3 regions of the Rhizobium sp. P1_E6 genome follow, and region 1 is predicted to be linked to each of the others. Evidence: predicted binding sites of a transcription regulator. Region 1 holds the regulator's gene; each other region holds the start of a gene.

Region 1 (7,960 bases):
CAGGCTTCCAGAAAGTCGCCGTGCTCGGCAAGCTGCTCGATCGGGTAGCCGCGATGCAGCAGAACGCCCTCGTCGCCGTCGATATAGGTGATCTTCGATTCACAGGATGCGGTCGACGTAAACCCGGGGTCGTACGTGAAGGAAGCCGTGTTTTTGTAGAGTGCACCGATATCGATCACGTCTGGTCCGACCGTGCCTTTTCGCACGGCGAGGTCGACTGATTTGTCACCGATTTTGATTGTAGCGCTTTGATCCGTCATGCTGATCCTCCGGGGTGGCGGTGGCGCCGCAAAAGCGCCATAAGGGTTAAGCGTCCTAAGCGATAGCTATATGATCGCGAAGCTAATGCCAAGTTACCGTGACGCCATTTTGTGCATCGCGGCATCATCTTTTAGGCAGTGCAGCGATGAGCCTCACGCATATCAGAACACCATGATTTGACTGGATTTTTGCTGCCGCAAATTTTCCTCGTATTTCAATCGATTATTGTTTGCGCGTTTTGATCTGAGGTTGCATTCTGCCGATCTCCGGGGGCGGGTCCAAGCGAATATGACGGGGTTCGATACAGCAGAACGGCATGTGCAATCCATTGATGCAAAGATGGATTTTGCCGATGCCGCACCGCGCGCCATTGTGACGCAACTGGCAAGGACGCAGGCTACGGTTCCGTTTCAGTGGCGGCTGATCGCCGTTGCGAAACGACACATCCGATCGTCTGTCCGCATGGCGGTCGAAGAGGCTGGCTACGGTCGCCTCATTCTTTTTTCGCCGGTCTTCCTTGGTGCGGGTGCCGCGACCTGGTTTCTGGCAGCTTCGGATTTTCCGGCTGTCTCGCTTGGTCTCTGCCTTTTTGTCGTCCTCGGTGCCGTCGTACTTTGCGGGTATGGCCGGCCGAAATTGCGGGCGACGCTCTCTGCTCTGCTTCTCTTTGCCGGCGGAATGCTTTCGGCACAGGTCGAAACATGGCGGGCGCAGACCCTGATCCTCGATTCAGCCGTAACGACAACGGTAACAGGCAGGATCGAGCGCCGCGAAGGCGACGGGCGGGGGCGCTGGCGTTACATTCTTGACGTCACCGGAACAGACGCGCCGCAGATCAAGCGTCCGCCTAAACGCATTACAGTGCTCGTGAGAGGCGCCGCGCAGCCTTTCGAGCTTGGCGACGTCATCGAGGGCAGGGCGCGTCTCACGCCTCCGGCAGGCCCCGCACTTCCCCACCTGAATGATTTTGCTTTCAGTGCCTATTTTGACGGCATCGGCGCCAACGGCTTTTTCTATGGCGCGCCGAAAAAGCTTGCCTTGCAGCCACAGCAAGCGGGCTCGGTCGGTGAGGCGACACTCGAATGGCTCTATCGCCTCAGGAGTGGCATCGGCGATCGCATACGCTCCACCCTGCCGGGCGATACCGGCGCCTTTGCCGCTTCGCTTGTCACCGACGAGAGACGGGCGATCTCGGATGACACGACGGACGCGCTGCGGCAGTCCGGCCTTGCCCATATCGTCGCGATCTCCGGTCTCAATATGGCGCTTTCCGCCGGCATCTTTTTTGTCGGCCTGCGCGTCGTCCTTAGCCTTTTTCCCGGCATTGCCCAGGCGTGGCCGACCAAGAAAATCGCGGCGGCCGGTGCGCTCGCGGCGGTGACGGCCTACTATCTGATCTCCGGCTTTGCCGTCTCCGCCGAACGTGCCTTCATCATGATGGCCATCATGCTGGTTGCCGTCTTCTTTGACCGGCCATCGATCAGCCTCAGAAACGTGGCGCTATCCGCTCTTGTGATCCTTGCGATCTCGCCATCGGAGGTGCTGGGGCCGAGCTTCCAGATGTCCTTTGCCGCAACACTTGCCCTGGTCGCCGGCTACGATCTCTGGAAAGGCCGGCCGATGTGGGAGAATGTCTTTGCCAACCTGCCGGTCATGAAGCCCCTCTTCGTGGTCGGCGGTTTCTTTGGTGGCATTTTCCTGACGTCGCTGATTGGCGGCTTCTCTACCGCGCTGTTTTCGATCGAGCATTTCCACCGGCTGACAGCCTATGGCCTGCCGGCAAATCTCGCGGCCATGCCGGTGATTTCCTTCATCGTCATGCCGGCTGGGATGCTGGCGATGCTGCTGATGCCCTTTGGCCTGGACGGCTGGGCATGGCATGTGGCAGGCTTCGGGCTGGATCTGGTGATTACAATCGCAAAGACGGTATCGAGCTGGGGTGGCAATATCGATGTGGGCCGTTTGCCGGGTTGGTACTTCCCGACGGCTGTTTTCGGTTTTCTGCTGCTGACCCTCCTCAGAACTCGACTGCGGCATATCGGAACGGCAATCGTCGCTCTCTCCACGCTTGCTGTCGCGGCGCTGCCATCAGAGGCAATGCCCGACATCGCCATTGCCGAAGACGGTAGCCTCGTTGCTGTTGTCGATGGAGAGGCGATAGCTTCGAACCGCGAAAAGCCACCCGCCTTCATCTTCGAACAATGGCAGCGGGCGCTTGCCATCGAAGAGCACAGGAAGCCAGTCATGCTGGAAGCTGCCAACAGGCCCACTGCGCCCGAAGGCAAAAGACTGCAGCTCTCGCGGGATCAACAGAATGAAGCCAGAGAATCGATAAGACGTGTCGCGATCGGTTCGCCGTCACGGTTCTCGTGCCTGAAAGGTGCCTGGTGCGCCATCATGCTCGGCAATGGAAAGAAACTGACGGTTATCGACAATGCAGCCTATCTGGGCCCTGCCTGCGATACGGCCGATATCGTCGTCACCCCTGTCCGTCTGCGTCTTGACGGCTGCCGATCCGGAGCTCTGCTCTTTACCGGCGAAACATTGCGCAAGACAGGCTCGATCGAGCTTCGTTTCACAGATGGCGGAGTTGCGGTTGCCGCTACATTCGACGCATTACCACGGCCCTGGATGCGCCACCGTGCCTATGACTGGCGTAGCGACACATTCGCTGATGTTGACCGGTCACCGGTCAGTGATAGCGACGAATGAGGCCGACGAGCTTGCCCTGGACCTTGACGCGATCCGGCGGGAAAATGCGGGTCTCGTAAGCGGGGTTTGCGGCTTCGAGCGCAATCGATGCGCCCTTGCGGCGGAAGCGCTTGAGCGTCGCTTCCTCTTCATCGACGAGTGCGACGACGATGTCACCCGGATTGGCCGTGCTACCGTTGCGGATGATGACGGTATCGCCATCGAAGATGCCGGCTTCGATCATCGAGTCGCCACGAACTTCGAGCGCATAATGTTCGCCGGAGCCAAGCATATCGGCGGGAACGGTGATGTCATGGGTGTTGTTCTGGATTGCCGAAATCGGCACGCCGGCAGCGATGCGCCCCATGACCGGCACGGAAACCGAATTGCCGTTGTCGGCCGCAGGTGCTGACTTTGCCGCGGCGGGAGGCGCAACAGGTTGCGGCTTGCCGAGGCTGCCTTCGATGACGCTTGGTGAAAAGCCGCGCCTTGGCTGTAGGCTCGAGCTGTAGGCTTCCGGCAGCTTGATGACTTCGAGCGCACGCGCCCGGTTCGGAAGCCGGCGAATGAAGCCGCGTTCTTCGAGCGCCGTGATCAGCCGATGAATGCCGGATTTCGAGGCCAGATCCAGGGCGTCCTTCATCTCGTCGAAAGATGGCGGAACGCCGGATTCCTTCATCCTTTCATGAATGAAAAGAAGAAGTTCCTGTTGTTTGCGCGTGAGCATCGGCGTGTGACCCCAGTATTGAAACAAATCCAGAACGGACACTATATGTTCCATATGTGTTCCGCAAGTGGCTAAATTTTCGTAAAATTTCTCCCCATTGTGTTGAGAATTTTATTTTTGTCGGCGCCCGGCCCGTCCGGCCTTGCTTCGTAAGGCTTGTTGAAGCACATCTCCTTGTGATTGCTGGAGAGTAGCTGATGACCCAAGACACGCTTGCGATCGATCATCTCGTTTTGCCGGTTACCGATATCGCCCTTGCACGCGAGAGGTTAGGCAAGCTGGGCTTCACCGTCGCTCCGGACGCGCGCCATCCCTTCGGTACGGAAAATGCCTGCGTTTTCTTCGCCGACAGGAGCTATCTCGAGCCGCTCGGCGTCGCCAGTGTCGAGGAGAGCGACAGGACGGCGCGTGATGGCAATGTCTTCACAGCCCGCGATCAGGCCTTTCGTTTTCGCTGCGGCAGCGAGGGCCTGTCTGCTATCGCCTTCAGTGCCGCGGATGCAAAGCATGAACATGCTCGATTCGTTAAAGGCGGCATTAGCGCTGGTTCTGTGTTGCAGTTCGAACGTCCCGTGAAAATGCCGGATGGCACGGAGAGCATTGCCGGCTTCCGGCTCGCCTTCGCCGGTGACCTCCGGGCACCGGATTTCTTTCTCTTCGCCGTCGAGCGCGTCAATCCGCTCCCTGCTGACCGCAGCGCGCTCGAAGCTCACGTCAACGGCGTAACCGGAATTGCCGAGATAGTTCTAGCCGCGCCCGAGCCTTCGGCCTTCGGCGAATTCGTCCGTGGCGTGGCAAGAGCCGACGCCGCAGATGAGACCGGTTTTGGGGTGAGAGTTGCTCTGGCAAACACAAAAATCAGTCTGATGAACCCGGCGGGTCTGGAGGCCTATTTCGATCTGGCGACGCCGGACACCGATCGCGGCCTGCGTGGGCGGGCGATCCTTTTCCATGCGGGCGATCTTGCCGTGACAGAAGCGCATTTGGCTGCTAACGGGGTGACCTATACACGCAAGGGCAACCGTATTCTGGTGAAGCCCGCGCCCGGCCAGGGCGTGCTCTTCGCCTTCGAGGAAACATCATGAGCTCCAATACCAATTCCCAGGTGACGGTCGGCGAGGGCGCCGGTAAGGTCACCTTCTCCAATACCGGCCGCTTGTCGCTGATCGCCGGCGCCTGCGAAATGGAAAGCCGCGACCATGCGTTCATGGTGGCCGGCACATTGAAGGAACTGTGCGCCAAGCTCGGCATAGGGCTTGTCTACAAGACGTCTTTCGACAAGGCCAATCGCTCTTCGTTGTCGAGCAAACGCGGTGTCGGCCTTGAGAAGGGGCTGGAAGTATTCGCTGATCTCAAGAAGGAACTCGGCATTCCGGTTCTCACCGACATTCACAGCGAAGAACAATGCGCCGAAGTAGCGAAGGTCGTTGATATCCTGCAGATACCGGCCTTCCTGTCTCGCCAGACTGATCTTCTGGTGGCTGCTGCCAAGACGGGCCGCGTCATCAACGTCAAGAAGGGCCAGTTCCTGGCGCCTTGGGACATGAAGAATGTGCTCGGCAAGCTGAATCAGAGTGGCAATCCGAACATTCTGCTGTGCGAGCGCGGCGCTTCCTTCGGCTACAACACGCTGGTCTCCGACATGCGCTCCCTGCCGATCATGGCAGCCACCGGTGCGCCAGTTATCTTCGACGCCACTCATTCGGTCCAGCAGCCGGGTGGGCAGGGGGAAACGTCCGGCGGAGAACGGCAATTCGTGGAGACGCTCGCGCGCGCTGCCGTGGCGGTCGGTGTTGCCGGGGTCTTTATCGAGACCCATCAGGACCCGGATAACGCGCCCTGCGACGGCCCGAACATGGTCTATCTCAAGGATATGCCGCGGCTTCTGGAAAAGCTGCTGGCTTTCGACGCGATCGCTAAAGGCTGACAGTCAAAAGCCTGACATGATCGTAATATAGCGACGAGTGGAACTGCATGCCGAAGGGTGCCGCAAACTGCCATTGTAATTTGCGCACCTTCGATTAAGACGGTTTCAAACGATTTATCCACCCACCGAGCAGGAAAAAACCATGACTGCAATTACCGATATCATAGCCCGCGAGATTCTCGATAGCCGTGGTAACCCCACCGTCGAAGTCGATGTCTATCTCGAAGACGGCAGCATGGGCCGTGCGGCTGTTCCCTCGGGCGCTTCGACTGGCGCGCATGAAGCTGTCGAACTACGCGACGGCGGCAAGCGCTATCTCGGCAAGGGTGTCGAAAAGGCCGTCGAAGCCGCCAATACCGAGATCTTCGACGCGATCGGCGGCATCGATGCTGAAAACCAGATTCAGATCGACAAGATCATGATCGAGCTCGACGGTACGCCGAACAAGTCACGCCTCGGCGCCAACGCCATCCTCGGCGTTTCGCTTGCTGTCGCCAAGGCCGCCGCGGAGGCTTCCGGCCTGCCGCTCTACCGTTATGTCGGTGGTGCTTCGGCAAGCCTTCTGCCGGTTCCGATGATGAACATCATCAACGGCGGCGCTCATGCCGACAACCCGATCGACTTCCAGGAATTCATGATCCTGCCGGTTGGCGCAGATTCGATCCGTGAAGCCGTCCGCATGGGCTCGGAAGTCTTCCATACGCTGCGCAAGGAACTCGCTGCCCAGGGGCACAACACCAATGTCGGCGACGAAGGTGGTTTTGCACCGGGCCTGAAGAGCGCTCCGGAAGCCCTCGACTTCATCATGAAGTCGGTTGAGAAAGCCGGCTACAAGCCGGGTGAGGACATCTATCTCGGCCTCGATTGCGCCTCGACGGAGTTCTTCAAGGACGGCAAGTATGTAATGGAAGGCGAAGGCCGCACGCTCGAACCGGGCGCAATGGCCGAATACCTCGCCGAACTCGTCGGCAAGTACCCGATCATTTCCGTCGAAGACGGCATGGCAGAAGACGATTGGGAAGGCTGGAAGACGCTGACCGATCTTGTCGGCAAGAAGTGCCAGCTTGTCGGCGATGACCTGTTCGTCACCAACTCGGCTCGTCTGCGTGACGGTATCCGCATGGGCGTTGCCAACTCGATCCTCGTCAAGGTCAACCAGATCGGCTCCCTGACGGAAACGCTCGACGCCGTCAACACCGCGCACAAGGCAGCCTACACCGCCGTCATGTCGCATCGCTCGGGCGAGACGGAAGACTCCACGATCGCCGATCTCGCAGTTGCCACCAACTGCGGCCAGATCAAGACCGGCTCTCTGTCGCGCTCGGATCGTCTTGCCAAGTACAATCAGCTTATCCGCATTGAAGAAGGCCTTGGCCCTCAGGCTGAGTATGCCGGCCGTTCCATCATTCGCGGCTAATACGATCTTATGAATCAGGCATTTGGAACCCGCGCCTTGGCGCGGGTTTTTTGTTGCGTCAAGTCTGAGTCAATGAACGGTTAATCTCTGCGCGGTAAATTGAAGGGATTGGTAATGCGTTACAGAGCATGCGTGTATGTGGACAAAGCATCATAAGAAGAGAAAGACCGGTCGCTTCGTCATTCCGGCCATGGCGGTCGCGTTCCTCTCCTATTTCGGCTATCATTGCATCCATGGTGATTATGGTCTGCGTGCGACGGAGGCGTTCGAGCGCCAACGTATCGCGCGCGAGAAGGAATTGGTTGTGCTGAAGACCAGGCGCGAGCATCTCGAAGCGCAGGTTGCACTTCTTAGCGACGGCTCGCTGGACAAGGATATGCTCGACGAAAAGGCGCGGTATCAGCTCAATATGTCGCGCGCAGACGAGATTGTAATTTACAATCACTACCGCAATTAACCGAATTTAGGTTAATCCAGAATTCTCGTTCTTTATCAATAATTTACCTGCGAATATGAGCCATGCAATTATGGCATTGCTGTGGTCATTTTTCTTCCCTATGGTACGCGCCACCTGAGAACCGATAAACCCATAGGGAGGGTTGAATGGCGTTGCGCAAAACCGCGACCGTTTCCAGCCGCAAAAACAGTGCGAAATCCGCAGGCAAGATATCGAACGGCGGTCCTATCGCCGATTTCGATCGGGACGAGGAGCTCAAGGCATATCGCGAGATGCTGCTTATCCGTCGTTTCGAGGAAAAAGCGGGCCAGCTTTACGGCATGGGCTTCATTGGTGGTTTCTGTCACCTTTACATCGGCCAGGAAGCTGTCGTCGTCGGCATGCAGATGGCCCAGAAGGAAGGTGATCAGGTTATCACCGCCTATCGCGACCACGGCCATATGCTGGCTACCGGCATGGAAGCGCGCGGCGTCATGGCTG
Region 2 (7,960 bases), on a different contig from region 1:
GCTCTGCGCGCCGTCGGCTACACCAGGGACACGCCGAACCCGCCGGGCGGCGAAATCACCCGCGATATCAAAGGCAACCCGACTGGTCTGCTGCTCGCAAAGCCGAATGCCGGGATCCTCTATTCGACGCTCGCCAAAGGGCCGAAGCTGCCCTTCGACTATCAGGTCAATTCCACCCGTCATTTCATGCGCGAGCTCAATCGCCTCGGGGTAACAGGCGTCATCGATGCCGGCGGCGGCTTCCAGAACTATCCCGATGACTATGCCGTCATCCAGAAGCTTGCCGATGACGGCCAGATGACCGTCCGCCTCGCCTACAATCTCTTCACCCAGAAGCCGAAGCAGGAGAAGGAAGACTTCCTGAACTGGACCGCCTCGGTGAAATACAAGCAAGGCTCCGATTACTTCCGCCACAACGGTGCCGGCGAAATGCTCGTCTTCTCCGCTGCCGATTTCGAGGATTTCCGCCAGCCGCGCCCCGACATGCCGCCGGAAATGGAAGGCGAGCTGGAAGAGGTCGTACGCGTACTTGCGGAAAACCGCTGGCCCTGGCGCCTGCACGCCACCTATGACGAGACGATCAGCCGTGCGCTCGATGTCTTCGAAAAGGTCAATCAGGATATTCCGCTCGAAGGCCTCAACTGGTTCTTCGACCACGCAGAGACGATTTCCGAACAGTCGATTGACCGGATCGCTGCTCTCGGCGGCGGCATCGCCGTGCAGCACCGCATGGCCTATCAGGGCGAATATTTCGTCGAGCGCTACGGAGTTGGTGCTGCCGAGGCCACCCCGCCCGTCGCCCGCATGCTGGAAAAGGGCGTCAAGGTCTCCGCCGGCACCGATGCCACCCGCGTCGCCTCCTATAATCCCTGGGTGTCACTCTCCTTGATGATCACAGGCCGCACCGTCGGCGGCATGGCGATCTATCCGCGCCGCAACTGCCTGGATCGCGAAACGGCGCTGCGCATGTGGACCGAAAACGTCACCTGGTTCTCCAACGAGGAAGGCAAGAAGGGCCGCATCGAAAAGGGCCAGTTCGCCGATCTCGTCGTGCCGGACAAGGATTTCTTCGCCTGCGCCGAAGAGGAAATCTCCTTCCTCACCTCGGATCTGACCATGGTCGGCGGCAAGATCGTCTATGGCGCCGGCACATTTGCCGCACTGGACGAGAACGAAGTTCCGCCCGCCATGCCCGACTGGTCACCAGTGCGCAGCTTCAAGGGTTATGCCGCCTGGGGCGAACCCGAAGGTGCCGGCAAGAACTCGCTGCATCGCCGCCTGATCTCTGCTTGCGGCTGCGCCAATGATTGCAATGTCCACGGCCATGCGCATGCCAGTGCCTGGGGCTCGAAGGCGCCGGTTTCCGATCTCAAGAGCTTCTGGGGCGCACTCGGCTGCGCCTGCTGGGCAGTCTGAGGATCGATGCCATGCATGCCCTTGAAATCCGACTTACGTCGCTTGCCCGTCCCCTTTTCGGCGCGGCCCTCATGCGCTTCATTGCCTATCTCGGCCTCTGCGCCGCCTATCTGCAGGGCGGCCTCGACAAGCTCACGGACTTTCCGGGCGCGATCGGCGAGATGACCCATTTCGGCCTGTCGCCTGCGCCGCTCTTTGCGGTGCTCGTCATCGTCCTGGAGCTTGCCGCCTCGGCCATGATTCTCTTGGGTCTCCTGCGATGGCTGGGTGCGCTCGCCCTCGGTGGCTTCACACTCATGGCCACCTTCCTCGCCCTGCGTTTCTGGGAGTTACCCGCTGGAATGGAGCGCTTCATGGCCGCCAATTCCTTCTTCGAACATCTGGGTCTTGTCGGCGGCTTCCTGCTCGTCGCCTGGCTCGATCTGAGTGAAAAAGCATAGGGCAACCTGCACCTAAGCATCACTTCCGCTGACCATTGCAAAATGTTTCCTGACCGTGTCAGCACCGCGGTGCAAACCATTCGCCCCCTGGGCGTAGATCCTACCAACCCCAGCATAGGACAAGTTCAATGCCGACGATCACCACCAAAGATGGAACGACGATTTACTATCAGGATTGGGGCAACGGTCAGCCGATCCTCTTCTCCCACGGCTGGCCGCTCTCGGGCGATGCCTGGGAAGTGCAGATGCTCTATTTCGCCCAGCAGGGCTACCGCGTCATCGCCCACGATCGCCGCGGCCATGGCAAGTCCTCGCAGCCGTGGAACGGCAACAATATGGATCAATATGCCGATGACCTCGCCGAGCTCATCGAGAAGCTCGACCTGAACAACCTTATCATGATCGGTCATTCCACCGGCGGCGGCGAAGTCGCCCACTATATCGGCCGCCACGGCACGAGCCGCGTCGCCAAGGTGGTGCTCGTCGGCGCCGTTCCGCCGCTGATGCTGAAGACGCCCAACAATCCCGAGGGCACGCCGATCGAAGTCTTCGACGGCATCCGCAAGGGCACGGCCGGCGACCGCTCGCAGTTCTACCGTGACCTCACCATGCCCTTCTACGGCTTCAACCGCGATGGCGCCAAGGTCAACGAAGGCCTGCGCGAAACCTTCTGGCTGATGGGCATGGCCGGCGGCATCAAGGGCCACTACGATTGCATCCGCGAATTTTCAGAAGTCGATTACAGCGAAGACCTGAAGAAGATCGACGTTCCGGCCCTGCTCATCCACGGTGATGCCGACCAGATCGTGCCGATCAAGGCTGCCGCCGAAAAGGGCATCAAGCTTCTGAAGAACGGCACACTGAAGGTCTATCCGGGTGCCCCGCACGGCCTCGCCCAGACGGAAGCCGACAAGTTCAACGCCGACGTTCTCGCCTTCATCAAGGCCTGAACCGCCTTTGCACTGATTTAGCGGCCGGCCGGGCCGAAGGAGATCACCTATGCTTCGTTTATCCCTAGCTTTTACCGTTCTTCTCGGCCTGGCCGGCGTCCCGGCCTATGCCGCCTCGCCGCAATTCGGCGTCGGCGCGCAATATGATACGACCCATGTCTATGTCGCGCCAGGCGACGTGGACGCCTTCGCCAAAAGCTTCCTAGCCACCTTCGGCGGCACGAGCACAAAGCAGGTGACGGCAACCGTCACGCCGACGCCGAGCAGCACCACATCGCAACTTCTGCAGACGCCATCAGGCACCGTCTCGCTCTTCGGCTTCAAGACGCCGATCCCCTATCCCTTCGGTGCCGAACGATCAGGTTACCTCGTCACCGATCTCGACAAGGCGATCGCAGCCGCAAAGGCCGCCGGCGCCGATCTCATCGTCGCCCCCTTCCCGGATCCGATCGGCCGCGATGCCGTCATCCAATGGCCGGGTGGCGTCAACATGCAGCTTTACTGGCATACCACGGTGCCGAACTATCCGGCCTTTGCGTCCGTTCCGGAAAACCGCGTCTACGTCTCCGCCGACCGTGTCGCCGCCTTCACCCACGCCTTCCTCGCCTTCTCGCAGGGCAAGGTTATCACCGACGAGGAGAAGACGCCGGGTATCGAGATCGGCCTGCCGGACAAGACTTTCCATCGCCTGCGCATCGACTCCATCTTCGGCCGCATGACCGTGCTCGTCACCGATGGCCAGCTGCCCTTCCCCTATGGCCGCGAGATGAGCGGCTATGAGACCGCCGATCTCGATGGAACGCTGCAGAAGGCCAAGGACAGCGGCGCCGAGATCCTCGTCGCGCCCTATCAGTCGGGCGACCGCCGTGCTGCCATGGTGGAATTCCCCGGCGGCTATATTGCCGAAATCCACGCCGTCGCGGCAAAGTAACGACACTAAACGATAAGAGGGAAAAAACGATGCGCCCAGCCCTGCCCGTGCTTCTGAGCCTTACCGGCGGTTATGTCGATACCGCCGGCTTCCTGGCGCTTGGCGGCCTCTTTCCCGCCCACGTCACCGGCAACTTCGTGACGCTGGGCGCGGCGCTCACCCACGGGACATCAGGCATCATCGCCAAGCTTCTGGCTCTGCCCGTCTTCTGCCTGACGATCCTCCTGCTGCGTTACATCACGCACAATGTCCCGGCCGGCGACGAGAAGGGCCTGCGCATCCTGCTCGTCATCAAGCTTATGTTCCTCATTGCCGGCGGCGCCTGCGCCATCTGGCTGTCGCCCTTTACCAACCCGGACGGCCTGCCGCTGGTCGCGACCGGCATGCTGCTCGTCGTCGCCATGGCGATCCAGAACGCCGCTCACCGCATCCATCTCGGCGCAGCACCCCCGAGCACGCTGATGACCGGCACCACGACACAGATCATGATCGACCTCGCCGACCTCGCCCATGGCAGTGCCGGCGATCAGGCAAAACCCCTAAAGACCCGCCTGTCGCGCATGGTGGTCGCTGTTTTCGCCTTCGCGCTCGGCTGCGGTCTTGCCGCTCTGCTTTACGCCACCGTCGGCACCTGGTGCTTTGCTCTGCCGCCGCTCTTTGCGCTCGTCTCGGTCTGCCTTGCCTTCGCTGGCCCTCAAACCGCCTGAAGCAGGTCGCGCAAAATTGGGCAGCGGTTTTGCGATTGCGACTTGCGTCAAACAAGGACTTGAGGATAGCTGAGCGCCTGGGAATGAAAGCAGAACAACTTTCTGGTCTTTCCTTCCCGAATCACTACATTACGCGGCATGAGCAATAGTTTCGACGATATGCCCTTCTTCGACGAGGAACCGGGCGAAACGCCGCGCAAGCCGCAACAGCCCGCCGCACCCGCCGGAAGAGCACCTGCCGCCGCCGGCGGTATCGCCGCCCGCGCCATGGCAGCCCGCGATGGCGGTCGCGCCGATTATCTCGCCGGCCTCAACCCGGAACAGCGTGAAGCAGTCGAGACGCTGGAAGGCCCAGTTCTCGTGCTCGCCGGCGCCGGCACCGGCAAAACGCGTGTGCTCACCACTCGCATCGCCCATATCCTGTCGACCGGCCGCGCCTTCCCTTCGCAGATCCTGGCAGTGACCTTCACCAACAAGGCAGCGCGCGAGATGAAGGAGCGCATCGCGGTTCTCGTCGGCGGCGCCGTCGAAGGCATGCCCTGGCTCGGCACCTTCCACTCGATCGGCGTGAAACTTCTGCGCCGCCACGCCGAACTTGTCGGCCTGCGCTCCGATTTCACCATTCTCGACACCGACGATGTCATCCGCCTCATCAAGCAGCTGATCCAGGCCGAAGGCCTCGACGACAAGCGCTGGCCGGCCAAGCAGTTCGCCGGCATGATCGATACCTGGAAGAACAAGGGCCTCGGCCCCGCCGATATTCCGGAAGGCGATGCGCGCGCTTTCGCCAATGGCCGCGGGCGCGATCTCTATTTCGCCTATCAGAACCGCCTGTCGACGCTGAACGCCTGCGATTTTGGCGATCTCCTGATGCATCCGATCGCGATCTTCCGCAAGCAGCCGGATCTGCTCAAGGAATATCACCAGAAATTCCGCTACATCCTCGTCGACGAGTATCAGGACACCAACACGGCCCAGTACATGTGGCTGCGGCTTCTCGCCCAGCGCCCCAAGGGCGAACTGCAGAATGTCTGCTGCGTCGGCGACGACGACCAGTCGATCTACGGTTGGCGCGGCGCGGAAGTGGACAATATCCTGCGCTTCGAGAAGGACTTCCCCGGCGCCAAGGTCATCAAGCTCGAGCGCAACTATCGTTCGACCGCCCATATCCTCGGCACAGCCGCCCATCTGATCACCCACAATGAAGGTCGCCTCGGCAAGACGCTCTTCACCGATCGCTCCGATCCGGATGATGCCAAGGTGCAGGTGCATGCCTCCTGGGATTCCGAGGAAGAAGCCCGCGCCATCGGCGAGGAAATCGAGCGCCTGCAACGCGGCGATGCCGACGGCAGGAAGCATCTGCTCAACGACATGGCGATCCTCGTGCGCGCTTCCTTCCAGATGCGTGAATTCGAAGACCGCTTCGTCACCCTCGGCCTGAACTACCGCGTCATCGGCGGCCCGCGATTTTACGAGCGCCTCGAAATCCGCGACGCCATGGCCTATTTCCGGCTGGTCTCGCAGGGCGCCGATGACCTCGCCTTCGAGCGCATCGTCAACACCCCGAAGCGCGGCCTGGGCGACACGACAGTGCGCGCCCTGCACGACTATGCCCGCGCCCGCAACATTCCGATGCTCGCGGCCGCCGCCGACATCATCGAGACGGACGAACTGAAGCCCAAGGCCCGCAAAGCCCTCTTCGACGTGATTCAATCTTTCCGGCGATGGCAGGAACTGCTTGAAAACACACCACATACCGAGCTCGCCGAGCAGATTCTCGAAGAATCCGGCTATACCGACATGTGGAAGAACGACAAGAGCGCCGAAGCGCCAGGTCGGCTGGAAAACCTCAAGGAACTCATCCGCTCGATGGAGAGCTTCGAATCCATGCGTGGCTTCCTGGAGCACGTCTCGCTGGTCATGGATGCCGAGACCAACGAGAACCTCGACGCTGTCTCCATCATGACGCTGCACTCTGCCAAGGGCCTGGAATTCGACACGGTCTTCCTGCCCGGCTGGGAAGAAGGCCTTTTCCCGCATCAGCGCTCCCTCGATGAAACCGGCCGCGCCGGCCTGGAGGAAGAACGCCGTCTGGCCTATGTCGGCATCACCCGCGCCAAACACCGCTGCCACATCTGGTTCGTCTCCAACCGCCGCATCCACGGCCTCTGGCAGTCGACCATTCCCTCGCGCTTCCTCGACGAACTGCCGGAAACCCATGTCGAAGTCGCCGAGATGGAGCAGAATTACGGCGGCTACGGCCGCGGTGGCGGTTACGGCCAGTCGCGCTTCGACAAGGCCGATCCCTTCGCCAACTCCTATTCGACGCCCGGCTGGAAACGCGCCCAGGCCAACAAGACCGACGCCACCCGTGACAACTGGGGCAGCCGCTCCGGCCATGCGGTGGAGCGCATTGGCTACGGCGAAAGCGGCCCTCGCGGTCGCACCATCGAGGGCGAACTGGTAGCGAAATCCACTGCCACCGAGCCCTCGCGCTTCGTCATCGGCGACCGCGTCTTCCACATCAAATTCGGCAACGGCTCCATATCAGGCATCGAAGGCAACAAGCTGACGATCGATTTCGACCGCGCCGGCCAGAAGCGCGTGCTCGACGGCTTTGTGGAGCGGGTTTGACCGTTCCATCGCCTTGGCCTTTCCAGGGAATCACAGGCCCAGCTTTTCGCTCTTCTCCAGATGACAAAACGCCGCTTTGACCCGACTCGCAAACAGGCATAGCCCGATCACTGCCCGCCCATGAAAGGCAGGCTTCACAAGACCTTCAAAGGAGGTTCAAGTGACCAGTGTTTCAGCCTTGGGCAGCGCGCTGACCCAGTATAAAGTCCCCCTCAATCCACTCGACACGAACGGCGACGGTGTCGTCTCGGCAGACGAACTTGCCGCCGCTTCCCGGTCCTCAACAACCAACGCCTCGACGGCTGGTAAATCCTCCGCCGGCGACGACGATTCTTCCGGCTCCGATGTCGTCCAGAAGATCACAGCCGACATTCTGAAGCTCATGCTACAGCTCCAGAAGACGGACGACAGCGACAGCCAGTCCGGCACCGATGCCGATGGGGACGGTTCCAAGGGAGCACTCGCTGCCCTGGATTCGAATGGCGACGGCAAGCTCACCACCTCGGAAATTCTTTCGGCCGACCCGCAGAAGATTGCCGCTGCCGTCGGTGACGATGATGACAGCGGCCTGATGGCCAAAGTCCTGACCGACATGCAGACTGCGCTTCGCGCATACCAGACGACCTATGGCAACTCGCCCGCCGCTGCCGGCGACAGCGACCAGACGGCCTGACGCAATGAGGCTCCGCCGGGGGAGCCTCGCTGAACAGGCAAAACGCTTTGATAGGCGCAGAGACAGCCTCCCCGCGCCCTCCGCTTGTGCTGGCGTGATTTATCGGAGAGGTTGCCAACATGATTGACCCTTCTTCCATCGACATGAAAGTCTTGCGGCAGATCGGCTGGGATCATTGGGATCCGATCGGCATCAGGAAATGGAAAGAT
Region 3 (7,960 bases), on a different contig from region 1:
CCGTCACGCAGCCGGCGGCAGCACCTTCGGCAATACCCGGTTCCGTATCGTCGACCTTCAGGACGGCAGAGGCCGGATAGACCATCAGATCGACGAAGCATTTGTACATGCCGATCGGCGTCGGCCGGCCGAGCGGCAGGTCATCGGCGCAGATCAGGTTGTCGGGCGCATAGCCCTGTTCGGCGGCAAGCGGCAGCACGCGCTCCATGATCGAGCGCGTATAGCCGGTGGTCGAGCCGATCTTCATCTGCCGCTCACGCAAGTACTCGATCGTCCTCAGCGCGCCCGGTACCAGTGCGCAGTAATTGCTCACGACCGCCTCGTTGAGCGGCACGAAGAGTTCGTAGACCTTATCGATTGCCGATTCGTCAGGGGAGGTACCGCATGCAGCCTGCCAGCGGGCGGCAATATGCGGCTCGGCCAGCATTGCCGCAATATGCGCGCGCTTTGGAAGCCCCATCGGTTTGCGGGCATCGGCGATCGTCACTTCGATGCCGAACTTGCCGAAGGTTTCCACAAAGGCGCCCATCGGCGCGAAGGAGCCAAAATCGATGACCGTGCCGGCCCAGTCGAAGACCACTGCCTTGAATTGCGTCATGCTGCGCTCCCGTAAAGATCTTCGATGGTTTCCTCGCCGATGCCGAAAGCAGTGGATGCACCGCAGCCCGCCGTGACCACGACGATGCGCAACGCGTCGGAAGGCTTGTCGGTGAACCGCCAGCGGTCCGGGGCGGAGGCATAGGTGCCGATCCAACGCTCGGTGATGAAGCGTCCCGGCAGGTTGAGCACGGTGTCCAACTCGTCGAGGATCAGCCTGTCGACCCGCTCCAGCCCAAAGGGATCGGGCGTTTCGGAATAATGATGGCTGTCGCCGACGACGAGCGAGCCGTCCTCCGACTGCGTGACGATCAGATGGATGCCGTTTTCGCGCTCGGGCTTGAATTCCCGGTCGAGCCTCGCCTTGAGCACAGTCGCCTCCGGTAACTCGGCATAGCCGAGATAGCGTCCAAGCCCGAGATCGGACATGACGGCTGTGCCGAGCGAAACCCGTTGCGCCGGAACGACGCGCATCATCTGCAGTTTGCAGCGCGTTACGTTGAAAGCAGCGATCCGGTCGGCAAACAGGCTCTTGAAATCATCGCCCGGGCAGACGACCACTGTTTCCGCCTCGATCACCCCTGCAGTCGTTTCGACTCGCGGCGGTTCGACGGCACTCACCGCCGTGGAGCGGCGGAACTCGATGCCGTATTTGACTTCAAGATACCGCGCGAGCAGGGGAATGGCAGTTCGGGACTCCACGCGCAGCTCATGCGGGCTGTAGAGTGTAAACGGCGCTGCCTCCGGCCGCAGCGCCGGCACGAGCCGCCGTGCTTCGTCGACCGTCAGTCTTTCGCAGCCTTCTCCCATTTCGGTCCGCAGAAAGGCATCGATCACGCCTTCGGATTCGTCGAGCCTCGCTGCCAGCAAAAGCCCGCGCTGCAGGACATCGATGCCGGCCTCGTCCACCACTTCGGCCCAGATATCACGGGCCTTCCGTGCCTTGCCCCAGCAGTCGCCAGCCTGCTGGCCGGTCACCGTCACAAATCCGAAATTGCGCACCGAGGCGCCGTTTGCCTGTGCGTCGCGGTCTATAACCACAACGCGTTTGCCGCGCTTTGCCGCCGCCAGCGCATGCGCCAGCCCGATAATTCCTGCGCCGACGATCGCAACGTCGTATTGCGGCATGAAAGCTCCTTCGCAACATGTCTGCAACGGCTTGGCGGATTATCTTGAAGCCTGTGTGACAGTTGCGCGGAGCCTTACATTCGCGTGTGGAAAAGAACGCCGGTTCAGTCTTCCAGCGCGCCGGCCCTCCGCGTCGCCTTGCTCGGCCGGTCGGCCGCGATCTTCACTATGTCGCCTCGCCGGCGCACCAGCCGATCGGACGTGCGGGTCAGCAGCAGCCCGCCCTGCGGCGCCAGGATGTGGATATCGCCTTCGGCAAAGCCGGGTCGGGTGATGATCGTCGCCAGAAGCTCTCCTTCAGAAACACGTTCGCCGATATTGCGATGGAACAACACTGTGCCACCCTGCGGCGCGCGCACGATCTCGACATTGTCGAGCGGCACGGCCGGTCCGAAGAAGGTCTTGTCACCGCCTGCCCGGCCGTTGACGACACCACGCCCGATCAGGAATTGCAGCAGGCCTTCGGCGTCTTTTGCGGCCATATCGGGATAGACGTCGCGCCGGCCGCGCAGCTCCACCGTCACCGAAAGCTTGCCCGGAAGCTTTGTCTTGCGCTCGCCTGGCACCTCATATTTCCAGGCAAAACCGACCGCTTCTTCAAAGGCGGAGCTTTCGCCATCAGAAAGCAGCACTGCTTCCATGTCGAGCGCATTGGCAAGGTCCGCTGCCTCCGGCCAGAAGGCCTCATCGATATAGGCATATTGCAGCGATTCATCATCGCAATGCAGATCGAGCACCAGATCGGCCCCGAGTGCCATGTCAATCAGCTTTCGCTTCAATCGATCTGTAGCCGGATAATCATCGAGACCGTCAAGCAACTCCTCCCGGTCGCGAACCGAGATCAGCGGAAAATCCCGATTGAAATTGGTCCGCGATCCCAAATCGAAGCGGCCCTGCAACTCGCCGAAATGCGATTGCGCCGCCCCGATCGGATTTGCCTGCGGCACGAGCGTGATATCGCCGGCGATACGTCCTTCGCTTTCTGCTTGCCCGAGTTGAAGGCAGAGAAAATGCGCAAGCGCCGTTCCCGGCAGTTCATTGGAATGCAACGCGGCCTGGATATAGACCTTCGGCGCCGCCGGATCGCTTCCCCTGAAGCGCATGACCGGCAACCGCCATTCGATGCCGGGCGTATCGCCGGGGATGATGATCTCTGAAACGTCCACTGTCTTGCTCCGCATGTGCATATTGAGTGGGGAGTTTTAGGCGAATCCCCACCCGCGGTGCAAGCGCAGCTCAGCCGATGAGAGGCCACCGGTTGATGACGTGATGCTCGCTCTTCCCGTAGATACTGTGAATCAGCAGGAACTCCTGGACGGTCCAGCGCACAGGTCGGTCAAGCTTTTCAGGCAGCACGGTCTTGCGATCATAGACCATCGTCATGTGCGGCGTCAGATGTCCGCCAACATTATAGGGTAGCCCGGCCTCGTAGAGACCTTCTTGAATTTGGTTGCGAAGATCCAGCAGGCCTTCGTTTTCTTGCCTGCCACAGATGACGAAAGCCTGCGCTTGGCCAGGATGCTTGAAGCTCATGGCCTCGTCGAGAACAATTTCGAACGGCTGGGCACGCACTGTCGCGGCGACTTGTTCAGCGCCGAACACGATATCATCCGGGAGCCGACGGTAGGCGCCAATGCCGTTCAGCGTGACATGAAGCACTGCGTTGGGCCGCGAGGGGCCGGTCAGAGAATGTCTATTGCGATACATTTGCGCGATGTCCAGCGCCTCGGATGCCGCTTCGATGGTTGGACGAAGCGCGAAGAAAATCCTGTCGTGAAATTCTCCGACAAGATCGGATTTCTTCTGCGGGCCTGCGCTATTCGGATCGAGTGGAAAATGAGGCATTTGAACTACGGACTACATCGCCCGCCTCCTTGTTTCGACAAGGAGGAGCATAACCGGATTGACATTATAGTCAAAAACAAAACATGAACAAAATGTTTTGTATGGATATTAAAGACAGAAACGGCTGCCGCAAGGCAGCCGTTTGTTGGCGTCAATCAAGCGTTGAGGCAAGCCTTATGCAGCGTTCTTGACGAGCTCAACCGCCTTCTTGGGAGACCTGGTGCGGGCTGCCTTCGGCGGCGCGAGACGAAGAACATCGTCTGCCAGCAAGCGGGCATTGTCTTGCGCCTTGTCGAGATTGCTGACACGGGCAGGGTCCATCGTGTAGAGGCTGCCGCCGGAAACGAACATATCGCGATAGGCGGCACGCTCGATCAGCGCCGTGTCGATGACATTGACTTGTTGCTTGGCGAGCAGACCCTTTACGGCGAGCAATGCGCGCGTCGTGATGATCGAGCTGATGCGGGTCAGCACGACCGAATGCGGGATGCGAATATCATGCTGGGCCGCGAGCTGCTTCAAGATCTCAAGCACCTGCGCGCCGCCGACGGCATCCATGGCGCAGCCCTGCACCGGAACCATCACATGATCTGAAAAGCCGATGGCCTTCGCCATCAGCGGGGTCATCCCGGCCGGCAGGTCGATGATGACATAACCGCCCCGTTTCTTGAGGTCCTTGATCTGCTGTTCGATCGTATCTTCACTGACGCCTGGCATGACGGCGAAATTGGCTGCTTCCCCTGTCAGGCGGTGCCAGCGTGTGGCCCATTGCTGAGGGTCTGCATCCAGAACGGAAACGCGATGGCCACGGCGAGCCAGTTCTGTGGCAAGAACGAGGGCGACCGTCGTTTTGCCGGCGCCTCCTTTCGTATTCGCAAAAGTAAGTGTTGGCATCGATTACCTCGGGTTGATGAGTTGGCGGCACTCATCCCTGAGAGAGACGCGTCTCGGGCTTAAAGGACAGCGGCTTTCGCAGTGATGAGTTGAAAAGGTCAAACAGCAACCTTGCGTGGCGCTGTTTTATCCTGCTGTCCGAGGTTGATTTTTTCTGGGTGCTATTAGTGAGCAAAGGCTGTAATGCATACGCGCCTTCTTCTCTTGCGAAGAATTGCGTATCTTGAACTGGTCCAGTTTGCGCGGATCCGATCAAGCAATATGGAAATGATGTGCATCATTAGGGCCCGATATTTTCTACGACAGGACTGACTCCATATATCGGGCGTCACGCGCTATCCGCCTGTATACGTAAATTGTTGGTCAAATCACCGACCGATCCAGTACTTATAATTTCACATTCTCTGTGAACCACTCAAGAAATTCTGTCCCGTCAAAAGTTGCTTCGCTGCTTTTGAGATTGTCTGAAATAATGCTCAAATTATTGGTAGATTTTAGTAGCCCCATTATGCTCATCGCGATCGCTTCGCCGTCCTTTTCGGCCTTTAAAAACGTCCCCGATGGTTTCGAAAAAACAAGAGTCAATCTTAGTTTCTCTCCCGGTTCTATTTTTATCTGTAACGGGATGCCAAGCTTCACATTCCAATATTTCGCGCCTCTTTCACGCGTGTCGATACCGTAGTCAAACGATCCAGAGACGGGGTATCCGAACTCCGCATCGGGCTTTTCTGTCGCCACCCCTATCACTGCGCCTTTTCCGTCTAATCCGACCTGCACGTTATACGTAACACTGTCGATAAAACCTGAAATTCCCGCGGCTTTTAATTCTAGATCTGAAGATAAATTAAGAGATTTTGTCCATGCTGGTACGACATTCGATGGATTTGATAGTGTAAATTCGATAGCGAATTTATCCTTATTTGTAGATTTTAATACTATTACATTTGATATAGCAGGAGAAACAGCCTTTATATCCTTCGATAACCCTAAAATGGTATCCGACAAAGTTTTATCAGAAATACTAAGGCTTTCGGCTATTTCAAGAACTGCTAATAGTTGTTTACGATTAAGCGTTGAATTCAATTTCAATTGCTCTATTGCTAATTTTTGATCTTCGGAAAAAGATTTAAATTCGGCCATAATTGACTGAAATTGTTCCAAACTTACCGAGCAGTTGCCAATACAGCTATCTTCAACATTACCTTCGATGACAATTCCGCCGGTCTCTGCTTTAACTCTTGGTTCTTGCGCTAACACAGGTGCAGTGTTCTGCGCCGCACCGGTGAGTAAGGAGGCAATAAGACTGGCAATGCAAAAATAAAAGCGCATCTGCTTACCCTACGGTTGCCTGTCTTTCTGCTGCGTCGATTGCGTACTCACTCTTGAGTTGGTAGCATTCCCACCGATAACTATTCCTCCAGCGGTGGCGCTGGTTCCGGCCGTTGGGGCGTTCGAAATGTTGTCTGAGGGATAGAAATAGACAAACAACGTCCAGAGTCCGCCAATTGCGATTACGAGACCGCCACCCATCCAGGCAATAATCTCTCTTTGTTCCTTTGAAGGCAGGTAAAGTTTCGGTCGGCCCATAAGTAAATACTCCTCGATAGTGAGCTGACAATCTCTGTTATCGGGCAGAGAATACTTTGTCGTTCGAGAAAATAATCTACAGGTGCAGTTTACTCGCAGACATACGAATCCATTCGTCTGCAGAAATATTGTAGCATATGATAGAAGTTGTGAGAAGGCAGTAATAACCGCTCCGCATCACGTTTGACCAGGTGCCGATATCCGTTAAAATTGTGCGAGAAAATTTTAAGAAAACCAATCGGCGAGGTGAGGCATCAAAAGAAATAACGCCATCTCGCCGGCGACCTGCCGGGCGTCAGTCGCGCGATATGCACAGCCCCGCGAGAAGCGGAGCGTAGACGGCGAGCCTGCGGGATACGAACTCGGTAAAGAGCTGCACGCGCTTCGTCTTGCGCGTCTCCCCCTGTGTGAGAAGCCAGAGCGTTCCATACATGTGCAGGTCGGTGCCCGGCACCCTCACCAGTAAGGGGTCGGCATCTCCGACGAAGCAAGGCAGTGTCGTGATCCCGAGCCCCTGCCGTACAGCAACGATCTGCGCCTCGGCGTCCGTAATCCTGAATGGACCCCCCGCGGTGTGAACCTCACCCTCGCTAGCCCAATCCGGAATTCCATGAATGCTTATGACGATCCACCGGATGGGATCAGGCGCGCCCGCACGCCATGCGGCTAGTCGGTCGCGGGACATGTAGACTCCACCGAACAGCTCCGGTCCCTTCAGGCCGTGAAGATTGAGCGGCAGCGTTTTGCGGTCGTAAACGACGCGGATCGCCACGTCGGCCTCTCTGTTCGTAAGATTTGCCAGCTCGCCGGACGACGAGATTTCCATCTCGATGTCCGGATGCAGGCGCGCGAAATCGGCGAAATCCGGCATGAGCAGGTGTGTCGCGAGTGTCGGAGCCAACGTCACCCGCAGAAGCCCGCGCACGCTTTGGTCGCGCCCGAAGACGCGCGTCTCCAGCTGGTGTGACGACGCTTCCATCTGGTTGGCAAGCTCGAGGACCTCCTCGCCCGCAGCCGTCAGGCGATAACCCGAAGGCAGCTTTTCGAACATCCGCGCCCCGAGGCGTTCTTCGAGCTGTGCGATGCGTCGCAGCACGGTCGAGTGATACACCCCGAGGCTCTCGGCGGCAGCCCGCACTGAGCCTCCGCGCGCCACAGCCAGAAAGTAGCGAATGTCATCCCAGTCGATCATGGTGCAATCCTGCACCGCCCGGTGCGCCTTCCAAAGCCGTCTCTACTGCATCGTACTGCAGTATTGGTGGTCATCAAAGCCCATGTTGACAAGCGCGATATCGACTGTCGCGGCAGCATCATTCGTCAGGCCGGATCGATTTTGCACCACCGATGTGCGCGCTTCCGCACTCACCGCCTGAATCCTGCGGACCTATGTTGAGGGTCTCGGGGCGTCCCCGAACGACCAGGGGCAACGAAGGATGCATGACATGAACAGACTGAATGGAAAGACTGCCGTTATCACCGGTGGCGCTACCGGCATCGGCCGCGCCGCAGCAAAGCGCTTCATCGAGGAGGGCGCCTTCGTCTTCATCTTCGGCCGCCGGCAAGACGCGCTCGACGCGGCTTTGGCGGACCTCGGGCCGAATGCCCGCGCGGTGAAGGGCTCGGTCTCCGATCTGGCCGACCTCGACCGACTCTACGCGGCGGTGGCGGCCGAGCGCGGAACCCTCGATATCGTCTTTGCCAATGCCGGGGCGGGAAGCCCGCTTCCGCTCGGCAAGATCACCCCCGAGCACATCGATGAAACTTTCGACACCAATGTGAAGGGTACGATCATGACGGTCCAGAAGGCGCTGCCGCTGATGGGGGAAGGCGGTTCGATCATCCTGACCGGCTCTAGCGCCGGCACCACGGGCGCCCCGGCATTCAGCGCCTACAGCGCGAGCAAGGCGGC

What was found. The regulator LexA, encoded in region 1, represses DNA repair genes until DNA is damaged. The targets are predictions, from matches to a motif close to TGTTCNNNNTGTGTTCNG.
Region 2: a site for LexA is predicted at 4,524-4,541, ahead of AC1D35_RS00385 (ATP-dependent helicase). Genes of this name have one in related genera too.
Region 3: a site for LexA is predicted at 3,643-3,660, ahead of AC1D35_RS06305 (2'-5' RNA ligase family protein). Genes of this name have one in related genera too.

What each region holds. Positions count from the first base shown of each region.
Region 1 is NZ_JBFUBG010000028.1:1,941-9,900, forward strand. It holds gene gltA (citrate synthase) at 1-260, opposite strand, end outside; gene AC1D35_RS15935 (ComEC/Rec2 family competence protein) at 550-2,973, shown strand; gene lexA (transcriptional repressor LexA) at 2,954-3,679, opposite strand; gene AC1D35_RS15945 (VOC family protein) at 3,877-4,764, shown strand; gene kdsA (3-deoxy-8-phosphooctulonate synthase) at 4,761-5,606, shown strand; gene eno (phosphopyruvate hydratase) at 5,749-7,023, shown strand; gene AC1D35_RS15960 (FtsB family cell division protein) at 7,160-7,480, shown strand; gene pdhA (pyruvate dehydrogenase (acetyl-transferring) E1 component subunit alpha) at 7,627-7,960, shown strand, end outside.
Region 2 is NZ_JBFUBG010000001.1:82,359-90,318, reverse strand. It holds gene AC1D35_RS00410 (amidohydrolase) at 1-1,416, shown strand, start outside; gene AC1D35_RS00405 (DoxX family protein) at 1,428-1,856, shown strand; gene AC1D35_RS00400 (alpha/beta fold hydrolase) at 1,985-2,806, shown strand; gene AC1D35_RS00395 (glyoxalase) at 2,856-3,737, shown strand; gene AC1D35_RS00390 (YoaK family protein) at 3,767-4,444, shown strand; gene AC1D35_RS00385 (ATP-dependent helicase) at 4,583-7,078, shown strand; gene AC1D35_RS00380 (hypothetical protein) at 7,239-7,751, shown strand; gene AC1D35_RS00375 (hypothetical protein) at 7,871-7,960, shown strand, end outside.
Region 3 is NZ_JBFUBG010000007.1:41,579-49,538, forward strand. It holds gene phnX (phosphonoacetaldehyde hydrolase) at 1-598, opposite strand, end outside; gene AC1D35_RS06295 (TIGR03364 family FAD-dependent oxidoreductase) at 595-1,725, opposite strand; gene AC1D35_RS06300 (M14 family metallopeptidase) at 1,830-2,891, opposite strand; gene AC1D35_RS06305 (2'-5' RNA ligase family protein) at 2,962-3,570, opposite strand; gene AC1D35_RS06310 (ParA family protein) at 3,745-4,464, opposite strand; gene AC1D35_RS06315 (hypothetical protein) at 4,852-5,793, opposite strand; gene AC1D35_RS06320 (LysR family transcriptional regulator) at 6,347-7,243, opposite strand; gene AC1D35_RS06325 (SDR family NAD(P)-dependent oxidoreductase) at 7,494-7,960, shown strand, end outside.